Regions from separate parts of the Vagococcus jeotgali genome, predicted to be linked through region 1. Evidence: predicted binding sites of a transcription regulator. Region 1 holds the regulator's gene; the other holds the start of a gene.
What was found. Region 1 encodes CtsR, which represses protease genes until heat stress. Its sites were predicted from a motif close to TTGGTCAAAAAAGGTCAAANA; they were not measured.
Positions count from the first base shown of each region.

Region 1 (6,005 bases):
GAATACATAGCCACTGGAAGGTAGACGCAGAGAACTGAAACATCTAAGTACCTGCAGGAAGAGAAAGAAAAATCGATTTCCTTAGTAGCGGCGAGCGAAACGGAAGAAGCCCAAACCAACAAGCTTGCTTGTTGGGGTTGTAGGACTCAAACATGGTAGTTGTTGAAAGTAGTCGAAGTGACCTGGAAAGGTCAGCCGAAGAGGGTAAAAGCCCCGTAGGCGAAACTTTCAATGCACCTATGAGTATCCTGAGTACGGCGGAACACGAGAAATTCCGTCGGAATCCGGGAGGACCATCTCCCAAGGCTAAATACTCTCTAGTGACCGATAGTGAACCAGTACCGTGAGGGAAAGGTGAAAAGCACCCCGGAAGGGGAGTGAAATAGAACCTGAAACCGTGTGCCTACAAGAAGTCAAAGCCCGTTAATGGGTGATGGCGTGCCTTTTGCAGAATGAACCGGCGAGTTACGATAGCATGCGAGGTTAAACTGAAGAAGTGGAGCCGTAGCGAAAGCGAGTCTGAATAGGGCGAATGAGTATGTTGTCGTAGACCCGAAACCATGTGACCTACCCATGTCCAGGTTGAAGGTGTGGTAAAACGCACTGGAGGACCGAACCCACGTACGTTGAAAAGTGCGGGGATGAGGTGTGGGTAGCGGAGAAATTCCAATCGAACTTGGAGATAGCTGGTTCTCTCCGAAATAGCTTTAGGGCTAGCCTCGGAATTAAGAATGATGGAGGTAGAGCACTGTTTGGACTAGGGGCCCGTCTTGGGTTACCGAATTCAGATAAACTCCGAATGCCATTCATTTATGTCCGGGAGTCAGACAGTGAGTGATAAGATCCATTGTCGAAAGGGAAACAGCCCAGACCACCAGCTAAGGTCCCCAAATATATGTTAAGTGGAAAAGGATGTGAGGGTGCACAAACAACTAGGATGTTGGCTTAGAAGCAGCCACCATTTAAAGAGTGCGTAATAGCTCACTAGTCGAGTGCCCTTGCGCCGAAAATGTACCGGGGCTAAACATATTACCGAAGCTGTGGATAGAACCTTTTGGTTCTATGGTAGGAGAGCGTTCTAAGCGCGCAGAAGTCAGATCGTGAGGACTGGTGGAGCGCTTAGAAGTGAGAATGCCGGTATGAGTAGCGAAAGACAGGTGAGAATCCTGTCCACCGAATGACTAAGGTTTCCTGGGGAAGGCTCGTCCTCCCAGGGTTAGTCGGGACCTAAGCCGAGGCCGAAAGGCGTAGGCGATGGACAACAGGTTGAGATTCCTGTACTCGTTTGTTTTGTTTGAACAATGGAGGGACGCAGGAGGTTACAGAAGCGCACTGTTGGATATGTGCGTACAAGCAACAAGTCTTGGAGTGAGTCAAATGCTTACTCCTTTAAGGATGAGTTGTGATGTGTAGGGAAATAAAGTACCGAAGTTCTAATATCACACTGCCAAGAAAATCTTCTAGTTAGAAGCAAACGACCCGTACCGCAAACCGACACAGGTAGTCGAGGAGAGAATCCTAAGGTGAGCGAGAGAACTCTCGTTAAGGAACTCGGCAAAATGACCCCGTAACTTCGGGAGAAGGGGTGCTGAACGCAAGTTCAGCCGCAGTGAATAGGCCCAAGCGACTGTTTATCAAAAACACAGGTCTCTGCAAAATCGAAAGATGACGTATAGGGGCTGACGCCTGCCCGGTGCTGGAAGGTTAAGAGGATTGGTTAGCATTTATTTGCGAAGCTAAGAATTGAAGCCCCAGTAAACGGCGGCCGTAACTATAACGGTCCTAAGGTAGCGAAATTCCTTGTCGGGTAAGTTCCGACCCGCACGAAAGGCGTAACGATTTGGGCACTGTCTCAACGAGAGACTCGGTGAAATTTTAGTACCTGTGAAGATGCAGGTTACCCGCGACAGGACGGAAAGACCCCATGGAGCTTTACTGTAGTTTGATATTGAATGTTTGTGACACATGTACAGGATAGGTAGGAGCCGTAGAACTCGGGACGCTAGTTTCGAGAGAGGCGCTGGTGGGATACTACCCTTGTGTTATGACCATTCTAACCCGCATCACTAATCGTGATGGGAGACAGTGTCAGATGGACAGTTTGACTGGGGCGGTCGCCTCCTAAAAAGTAACGGAGGCGCCCAAAGGTTCCCTCAGAATGGTTGGAAATCATTCGTAGAGTGTAAAGGCAAAAGGGAGCTTGACTGCGAGAGTTACAACTCGAGCAGGGACGAAAGTCGGGCTTAGTGATCCGGTGGTTCCGCATGGAAGGGCCATCGCTCAACGGATAAAAGCTACCCTGGGGATAACAGGCTTATCTCCCCCAAGAGTTCACATCGACGGGGAGGTTTGGCACCTCGATGTCGGCTCGTCGCATCCTGGGGCTGTAGTCGGTCCCAAGGGTTGGGCTGTTCGCCCATTAAAGCGGCACGCGAGCTGGGTTCAGAACGTCGTGAGACAGTTCGGTCCCTATCCGTCGCGGGCGTTGGAAATTTGAGAGGAGCTGTCCTTAGTACGAGAGGACCGGGATGGACATACCTCTGGTGTACCAGTTGTTCTGCCAAGGGCATTGCTGGGTAGCTATGTATGGACGGGATAAACGCTGAAAGCATCTAAGCGTGAAGCCCCCCTCAAGATTAGATTTCCCATTCCTTTAAGGAAGTAAGACCCCTGAAAGATTATCAGGTAGATAGGCTAGAAGTGGAAGCGCAGTGATGCATGGAGCGGACTAGTACTAATCGGTCGAGGACTTAACCACATAAGCGGTGGACGATTATATGTTGTCTAATTTCAAATCCAGTTTTGAGTGAATAATCACTCATATAGATACAAAAGTGTAGTGGTGATGGCAAAAAGGATACACCTGTAACCATGCCGAACACAGAAGTTAAGCTTTTTAGCGCCGAGAGTAGTGAGGGGTTTCCCCTTGTGAGGGTAGGACGCTGCTACGCTTTGTATCACACGGAGGTTTAGCTCAGCTGGGAGAGCACCTGCCTTACAAGCAGGGGGTCAGCGGTTCGATCCCGTTAACCTCCATTTTTTTATGACTCGTTAGCTCAGTTGGTAGAGCATCTGACTTTTAATCAGAGGGTCACTGGTTCGAGCCCAGTACGGGTCACTTGTTAGCCAAGGATGATTATTCATTCCTTGGCTTTTTTTATTTTTCTATAGATTTAGATACTAGTTACGGTATTTTTTTAATTTATTGGTTAAGATAGGTCAAAAAATTGTCATTGTGTCGACTTTTTTGTATAATAAAGGTCAGACTTAGTCAATAAGTTCAGGTCTAAAGGTGGTGTATATCCTGAATGAGTAATAAAAACATGTCTGATATTATCGAGCAGTATTTAAAAGAGCTATTAGAACAAGAAGATGTTATTGAAATTCGACGATCTGAAATAGCAGAACATTTTAATTGTGTACCATCTCAAATTAATTATGTTATTAACACACGTTTTACAGTTCCTAAAGGATATAAAGTTGAAAGTAAGCGTGGTGGTGGTGGTTATATTAGAATTGTGAAAGTCAATTTATTTAATCACCATCATAGTTTTCAGAATGTGTCTCAGGTAATTGGTACTAAGTTGAGTGAGAGTGAAGGTATTGCTATTCTAGATGGTTTATACCACAGTGAATTTATAACAAAACGTGAGCGTGATTTACTTAATACTGTTTTAAAATTAAATGGTGTAAGTAGATCAGTTGAAGAACAGATATTAAGAGCTAGCTTAATGTCTGATTTATTGGAAAGATTAGGTTATGAAGAATAGGAGTTGAGAAAACATGGCTGAATTATTTACAAAAAGAGCGGAGAAAGTATTGGATTATGCTCAAGAAAGTGCTAAGTTTTTTAAACAAGCATCAGTTGGTACAGAGCATTTACTTATTGGCTTAATGATGGAAAGTAAAGGAATAGGTGGTAAAGTTCTAAGACAACTTCCTATTGATATAGAAGATGTTAGAGACGAAATTGAGTTAACTTCTCAGTATGGTGATTATAAAGTTAAAAAAGGTGTTCTTTTACCATACTCTCCTCGTGCAAAAGATGTGTTAGCTTTTGCTAAGGAAGAGGCAATGCGTAGTAAAGCTCCAAGTATTGGTACAGAGCATATTCTTTTAGGACTTGTTAAAGAAGAAGATATTTTAGCTGCTAGAATTTTAACCAATTTTGGTGTGGAATTGACAGAAGTGAGACAGACTATTTATGAGCGAATAGGGGCTATTGATCAGAATAAGAATGGGAAGAAAAAGAGTATATCAGTACCCCATGGGCCCAATGGTAGTACGCCAACTCTTGACTCATTAGCTAGGGATTTGACAGCGAGGGCTAGGGAGAAGAAATTAGATCCTTTAATTGGTCGTGATATAGAAGTTCAACGCCTTGTTCAAATACTAAGTCGTAGAACAAAAAATAATCCTGTTCTAGTTGGGGAACCTGGTGTTGGTAAAACAGCTATTGCTGAAGGATTAGCTCAACGTATAGTTGATGGTAAAGTTCCTAAAGATATGATTAACAAGCGTTTAATGATGCTTGATATGGGTTCAGTAGTCGCTGGGACTAAATATCGTGGTGAATTTGAGGACCGTATGAAGCGCTTGATCGATGAAATTTATCAAGATGGTGAAGTAATTTTATTTATTGATGAATTACATACTTTAATTGGAGCTGGAGGGGCAGAAGGGGCCATTGATGCTTCGAATATTTTAAAACCTGCCTTAGCTCGTGGTGAATTACAAACAATTGGTGCGACAACACTTGATGAGTATCAAAAATACATTGAAAAAGATTCTGCTCTAGAGCGTCGCTTTGCTAAAATTTTAGTAGATGAACCTACTGAAGAAGAAACAATTCAGATTTTAGAGGGATTGAAATCACAATATGAAACACATCACGGTGTAGCCATAACTGACGAAGCTATTGAAGCAGCAGCTAGGTTATCAGTGCGATATATTAGTGATCGTCAATTGCCAGATAAAGCAATTGATTTAATGGATGAAGCAGCAGCTAAGCTTAGATTAGAGCATTCACAAAAACCATCTCCAATTGTTGTACAACAAGATAAATTAGCTACTATTTATAAAGAAAAAGAACAAGCGATTATTGAGCAAAATTTTGATAAGGTTGTCAGTATTAGAGAGCAAGAACAAAAAGAGCTAGATAAGTTGGATAAACTAGTGAAAAAGCAAGAAGAGAATCGTCACTCTTATGATGCAAAAGTAACAGAGGAAAATATTATTTCAGTTGTTTCTCAAACGACTGGTATTCCTTTGAATCAGCTTGATAAAAAAGATAGTGAGAAGTTACTTGACTTAGAAAATACTTTACATAAACGTGTGATAGGTCAAGATGAGGCAGTTGCTACTGTTTCTAAGGCGATCAGACGTGCTCATAGTGGCTTGAAAGACCCTAATAGACCAATTGGCTCATTTATGTTCTTAGGGCCTACTGGGGTAGGTAAAACTGAGTTAGCTAAGACTATTGCGGATGTAGTATTTGGTTCTGAGGATGCTCTTATTAGAGTGGATATGTCTGAATTTATGGAAAAACATAGCACTAGCCGTTTAGTCGGCTCACCTCCTGGTTATGTTGGTTATGATGAAGGTGGCCAATTAACTGAAAAAATTCGTCAAAAACCATATTCTGTTATTTTACTTGATGAGGTAGAGAAGGCTCATCCAGATGTGTTTAATATTTTATTACAAGTCTTAGATGATGGCCATCTGACCGATGCTAAGGGTCGAAAAGTTGATTTTAAGAATACAATTATCATTATGACTTCAAATATTGGAGCAACTGCTCTGCGTGATGAAAAAACTGTTGGTTTTGGCATAGGTGATAAAACGACTTCTCATAAAGCTATGAAATCTCGTATTATAGAAGAGCTTAAAAAGGCTTTCCGTCCTGAATTTTTAAATCGTGTGGATGAGACGATTGTTTTCCATTCATTGGATAAAGAAGAATTACATCAAATTGTAAAAATATTAAGTAAAGATATTATCACTAG
Region 1 covers NZ_CP142146.1:1,911,301-1,917,305, reverse strand. Annotated here, with positions in the region: rRNA gene VSF34_RS09485 (23S ribosomal RNA) at 1-2,758, shown strand, start outside; rRNA gene rrf (5S ribosomal RNA) at 2,836-2,951, shown strand; tRNA gene VSF34_RS09475 (tRNA-Val) at 2,964-3,036, shown strand; tRNA gene VSF34_RS09470 (tRNA-Lys) at 3,046-3,118, shown strand; gene VSF34_RS09465 (CtsR family transcriptional regulator) at 3,309-3,770, shown strand; gene VSF34_RS09460 (ATP-dependent Clp protease ATP-binding subunit) at 3,784-6,005, shown strand, end outside.

Region 2 (6,005 bases), 870 kb from region 1:
CAGCTTATGAGTTATTAAAAGAGCAATTAGAGAGTGTTCTAGACACATTGACTGATCGTGAGGAAAATGTCTTAAGACTGCGCTTTGGTCTTGATGATGGTCGTACTAGAACTTTAGAAGAGGTTGGTAAAGTATTTGGTGTTACTCGTGAGAGAATTCGTCAAATTGAAGCAAAAGCTTTAAGAAAATTACGCCATCCATCTCGCTCTAAACAATTAAAAGACTTTTTAGAATAAACATTTAATATAGGAATGATCTTTGGAGTGTAGATGGCTCTGAAGATCATTTTTATTTTACTTAGAAAGCCCAATAAAAAAATGGTATAATGAATTACTTAGTTTAAAAGTGAGGTAGAAATATGGATCATCAACAATTATCAATGCGTTTAAAAAAAGTAGCTGATTTTGTTCCAAAAGGTGCAAAATTAGCTGATATCGGATCAGATCATGCTTATTTACCAGCATATTTAGTGATAAATCAACAAATTCTATCAGGGATTGCAGGTGAAGTAGTTAAGGGACCATTTGAATCAGCAAAATCTTTAGTCAATGAACTAGATTTATCATCTGTGATTGATGTAAGGCTAGGTGATGGTCTAGATGTTTTAGAAGCTAGTGATTGCGTTTCTGTGATTACAATCTGTGGTATGGGTGGTACATTGATTCGTGATATCTTAGAGCGCGGAAAACAAAATAATAAATTAACAGGTCATGAGCGATTAATTTTACAACCCAATATTGGGTCACAAGTCTTAAGGTCATGGTTATCTAAGGAATCATATGTGATTATAGATGAGTTGATTATTAAGGAAAATGGTAAAATTTATGAAATTATAGTGGCTGATAAATCTAGTGAATCTAGTGAATTATCTAAAAAAGAGCAGATGTTTGGACCAGTGTTACTTCAAGATCCAACTGATATTTTTAAAGAAAAATGGTTACAAGAAAAAGATCAATTTTCCAATATTTTAAAACAATTAGAACAATCTAGAGAAACACAAGATAAAAAAATCAAAGAAGTGACAGATAAAATCACATTAATTGAGGAGGTATTATCATAATGCTGACAGGAGAGGAATTCATTCAATATTTTGAAAGTGTTGTTCCAAAAGAATTGGCTGAAGATGGTGATCCCGTTGGTCTTCATATTGGCACACTAAATAAGCCTATAAAACGTGTCATGATGACTTTAGATGTTAGACCAGCTGTTGTTAGGGAAGCTATTGAAAAAAATGTAGACCTTATTATTGCCAAACATCCACCAATTTTTAGACCTATAAAACGTCTGACGACAGATGATTTTCAAACTCAAATGTTTGCTGATTTACTGTCACATAATATAGCAGTTTATGCGGCACATACAAATATGGATATTGTGAATCCAGGTTTAAATGATTGGTTTTGTGATCTGTTAGGTCTTCACGATACTGAGTTTTTAAGTTTAACACATCGTTTTCCTTATAAAAAACTAGTCTTGTTTACACCGACAAGTCATGCTGGTATTATGCGTGAGATGTTGGGCAAAGCTGGGGTTGGTGAATATGGTGGGTATGATTTTGCTAGCTTTAGCTCTAGTGGAGTAGGTAGATTTAGACCAAGTGATATGTCAGCCCCCTTCACTGGAGAAAAAGAGAAGATAGCTCAAGTTGAAGAGCAAAGACAAGAATTTATATTTCCAGAACGACAATTAAATATTGTTAAAGATATTATTCAGAAATATCATCCTTATGAAGTGCCTGCTTATGATATTTTTAACTTAGAAAATATGACAGATGATTACGGTCTAGGAAGAATCGGCAAGCTTGCTCAACCAATGTCTTTAGATGATACGGTGACTCACGTGAAACAAGTTTTTGGTTTAAACGCTGTGACACTTGTAACAGATACTCATGAAAAAATGATTGAAACGATTGCCATTTGTGGTGGAAGTGGCGAAAAATTTTATAAAGATGCCTTGAAAAAAGGAGCAGATCTTTATATAACAGGAGACGTGTATTTTCACACTGCTCATGATATGATAGAGGAAGGATTATCAGTGATTGATCCTGGCCACTATATTGAATCAATCTGTAAAGAAAAATATGTGGAAATGTTTAATGAATGGAAAGACTCACAAGGCTGGGATGTTGATTTTATTGTCAGTCAAGTAAGTACCAACCCATTTGAAATTATTTAAGGAGAGTGTCGTAATATGTATCCAAATTTAGTAGAGAGATTTATTAAGTATGTTAAAACTGAAACAAGGTCAGATGCAACAAGTAAAACTACACCAACTACACAAACTCAAGTGGATTTTGCTCACGAATTAAAAAAAGAGCTTGAAACAATTGGGATGTCAGATGTCTTTTATAATGATGAAAATGGATTTGTGATTGCCACATTACCAAGCAATACTGATAAAAATGTGAGAAGCATGGGCTTTATCGCTCATATGGATACAGCAGATTTCAATGCTGAAAATGTTAATCCTCAATTTGTAGAAAACTATGATGGTGTATCAGACATTGCCTTAGACAAAGAAGGTAAATTTAAATTAACAGTGACAGACTTCCCTAATCTAGCTAATTATAAAGGTCAAACACTAATTACAACAGATGGCTCAACTCTTTTAGGAGCAGATGATAAATCTGGTATTGCTGAAATTATGACAGCTATGGAATATTTAATTAAACATCCAGAAATCAAACATGGTAAAGTCATGGTAGCATTTGGGCCAGACGAAGAAATTGGAATTGGTGCTGATAAATTTAAAGTCGAAGATTTTCCAGTTGATTTTGCCTACACAATGGATGGTGGGCCTGTAGGTGAATTACAATTTGAAACATTCAGTGCAGCTCAAGCTGATATTTCAATTGAAGGGAAAAATGTTCACCCAGGAACTGCAAAAAATACAATGGTCAATGCTCTGCAAGTTGCCATTGATTTACATGATAAATTACCAAAAGATGAAGTGCCTGAAAAAACGGATGGTTATGAAGGATTCTTCCACCTATTACAACTAGATGGTGTACCGGATGAAGCAACTATGACATATATTATTAGAGATCACAGCCGTGAGAAGTTTGAAGCTAAAAAAGCATATATTCAATCTATTGTAGATGAGATGAATAAAGACTTTGGTCAAGAGAGAATCTCTATTAATATCTTTGATCAATACTACAACATGCGTGAAGTGATTGAAAAAGATATGAGTATTATTGATTTAGTAGATGAAGCCATGAGAAAATTAGATATTGAACCGAATAAAGCACCTGTTCGTGGTGGGACAGATGGATCGAAAATTTCTTATATGGGATTACCAACGCCTAATATTTTTGCTGGTGGAGAAAACATGCATGGTCGTTTTGAATTTGTAGCAGTTGAAAGCATGGAAAAAGCGACATCATTAATTGTTGAAATAGTTAAATTAAACGAAACAAAATAAGTTAGTTAGAAAAGAAGTTGACATATGTTAACTTCTTTTTTGTTTGTTCAATTTTTTTTATCGGATGAAGGTAATAAAACAGATTATATTTAATTGTTATTTCTTTTTATAATAAAAATAGAAAGATCAAGTATATTATTTGACCTTTTTTGACCAATGTTGTAAAATTATGATATTAGCAAAAGGGAGGACGAAAGATGAATATAGAAAAAATGACAACAACCTTACAACAAGCTATTGCTGAAGCGCAACAAGTTGCTGTAACTAGAAAAAATCAAGATATTGATATTGTTCATTTGTGGAAGATTTTCTTGCAACCTAATCATTTTGCCAGAAATCTATACTCAGGGATTGGCCTTGATGTAGATGCTTTTGAGCATGAGATTGATCTAGAATTAGATAAAGTTCCTGTTATTAGTGGAAACGTTCAATATGGACAAAATCTTAGCCAAAATTTATATCACTTACTACAAGAGGCTGATAAAATCAGAGAAAGTTTTAATGATGATTTTTTATCAACAGAAGTTGTTGTATTAGCTTTAATGAAATTAAAAAATTATGCACTAACTAGATATTTACTTGCCCAAAAAGTAACAGAGGCAGAGTTATTAGAAAAAATCAAAGACTTAAGAGGAGGAGAACGTGTGACTAGTCAAAATCAAGAAGAACAATACGAAGCATTAGAAAAATATGGAACGAATTTGATTGAAGCGGTGAAATCTGGTAAACAAGACCCGATTATTGGTCGTGATGAAGAAATTCGTGATGTGATTCGTATATTATCTCGTAAAACAAAAAACAATCCGGTTTTAATTGGAGAACCTGGTGTTGGTAAGACAGCTATTATCGAAGGGTTAGCACAACGAATCGTTAAAAGAGATGTGCCAGAAAACTTAAAAGATAAAGTCATTATCTCACTTGATATGGGGGCTTTAATTGCTGGAGCTAAATTTAGAGGAGAGTTTGAAGAGCGTCTAAAAGCTGTCTTGAATGAAGTTAAAAATTCAGATGGTCAAATTATTCTATTTATTGATGAGATTCATACAATTGTGGGGGCTGGTAAAACAGAAGGTAGCATGGATGCTGGAAATCTGTTGAAACCAATGCTTGCTCGTGGTGAATTACATTGTATAGGGGCAACAACCTTAGATGAGTACCGTGAATATATGGAAACAGATAAAGCCCTAGAGCGTCGTTTCCAAAAAGTATTAGTTAAAGAACCTACAGTAGAAGACTCTGTTAGTATTTTACGTGGTCTTAAAGAGCGTTTTGAAATTCACCATGGTGTGAATATTCATGATAATGCTTTAGTTGCTGCTAGTGTGTTATCAAACCGTTATATTACTGATCGCTATTTACCAGATAAGGCCATTGATTTAGTGGATGAGGCATGTGCGACTATTCGTGTTGAAATGAATTCTATGCCAACAGAGTTAGACCAAGTAACAAGACGTTTGATGCAACTTGAAATTGAAGAGGCAGCTCTAAAAAAAGAAGATGATGATGCCAGCAAAAAACGTTTAGAATTACTTCAAGGTGAGCTCGCTGAACTTAGAGAAGAAGCTAACAATCTAAAAATGAAGTGGGAAACTGAAAAAGAAGAATTAAACAAAGTTAACGAAAAACGTGCTGAATTAGATAGAGTAAAAACAGAACTTGAAAACGCTGAGAGTAACTATGATTTAGAAGAAGCAGCTGTCTTGCGTCACGGCACGCTTCCAAAACTTAAAGAAGAATTAAAAGAGTTAGAAAAGAAAAATGCTAAATTAAATGAAGACCGCTTAGTCCAAGAAGTGGTGACAGAAAAAGAAATTGCTACTGTTGTGGGACGTTTAACAGGTATTCCAGTGAGTCGTCTGGAAGAAGGAGAACGTGAGAAAATTTTACGTTTAAATGAAACACTTCATGAGCGTGTTATTGGGCAATCTGAAGCAGTAGATGCAGTAAGTGATGCGGTTATTAGGTCACGTGCAGGTCTTCAAAATCCTGACAAACCTCTTGGATCATTCTTATTCTTAGGACCAACTGGTGTTGGTAAAACAGAACTTGCTAAAGCTTTAGCTGAGAGTTTATTCGATTCAGAAGAACACATGGTTAGACTAGATATGAGTGAATATATGGAAAAACATAGTGTCTCTCGTTTAGTCGGGGCACCTCCTGGATATGTTGGATATGAAGAAGGTGGACAGTTAACAGAAGCAGTTCGAAGAAGTCCTTATACAATCATCTTGCTAGATGAAATTGAAAAAGCTCATCCTGATGTCTTTAACATTTTATTACAAGTACTTGATGATGGACGCCTAACAGATTCTAAGGGGCGTATTGTTGATTTTAAAAACACAGTATTAATTATGACAAGTAATATCGGGTCACAATTATTACTTGAAGGTGTTGATGATAACGGTGAGATCAGTGAACCAGTTAGAGAAAGTGTCTTAGACATGCTTCGTGGTCACTTCAAACCTGAGTTCCTAAACCGTATTGATGATACAATTTTATTTAGTCCACTAAGTCTAGATGATGTGAAAGAAATCATTGTAAAAATGACAAATAGCTTGACTAAACGCTTAGCACATCAAGAT
Region 2 covers NZ_CP142146.1:1,040,472-1,046,476, reverse strand. Annotated here, with positions in the region: gene rpoD (RNA polymerase sigma factor RpoD) at 1-236, shown strand, start outside; gene VSF34_RS05405 (tRNA (adenine(22)-N(1))-methyltransferase) at 359-1,060, shown strand; gene VSF34_RS05400 (Nif3-like dinuclear metal center hexameric protein) at 1,057-2,175, shown strand; gene pepT (peptidase T) at 2,191-3,423, shown strand; gene clpB (ATP-dependent chaperone ClpB) at 3,621-6,005, shown strand, end outside.
Region 2: a site for CtsR is predicted at 3,560-3,580, ahead of clpB (ATP-dependent chaperone ClpB). Genes of this name have one in related genera too.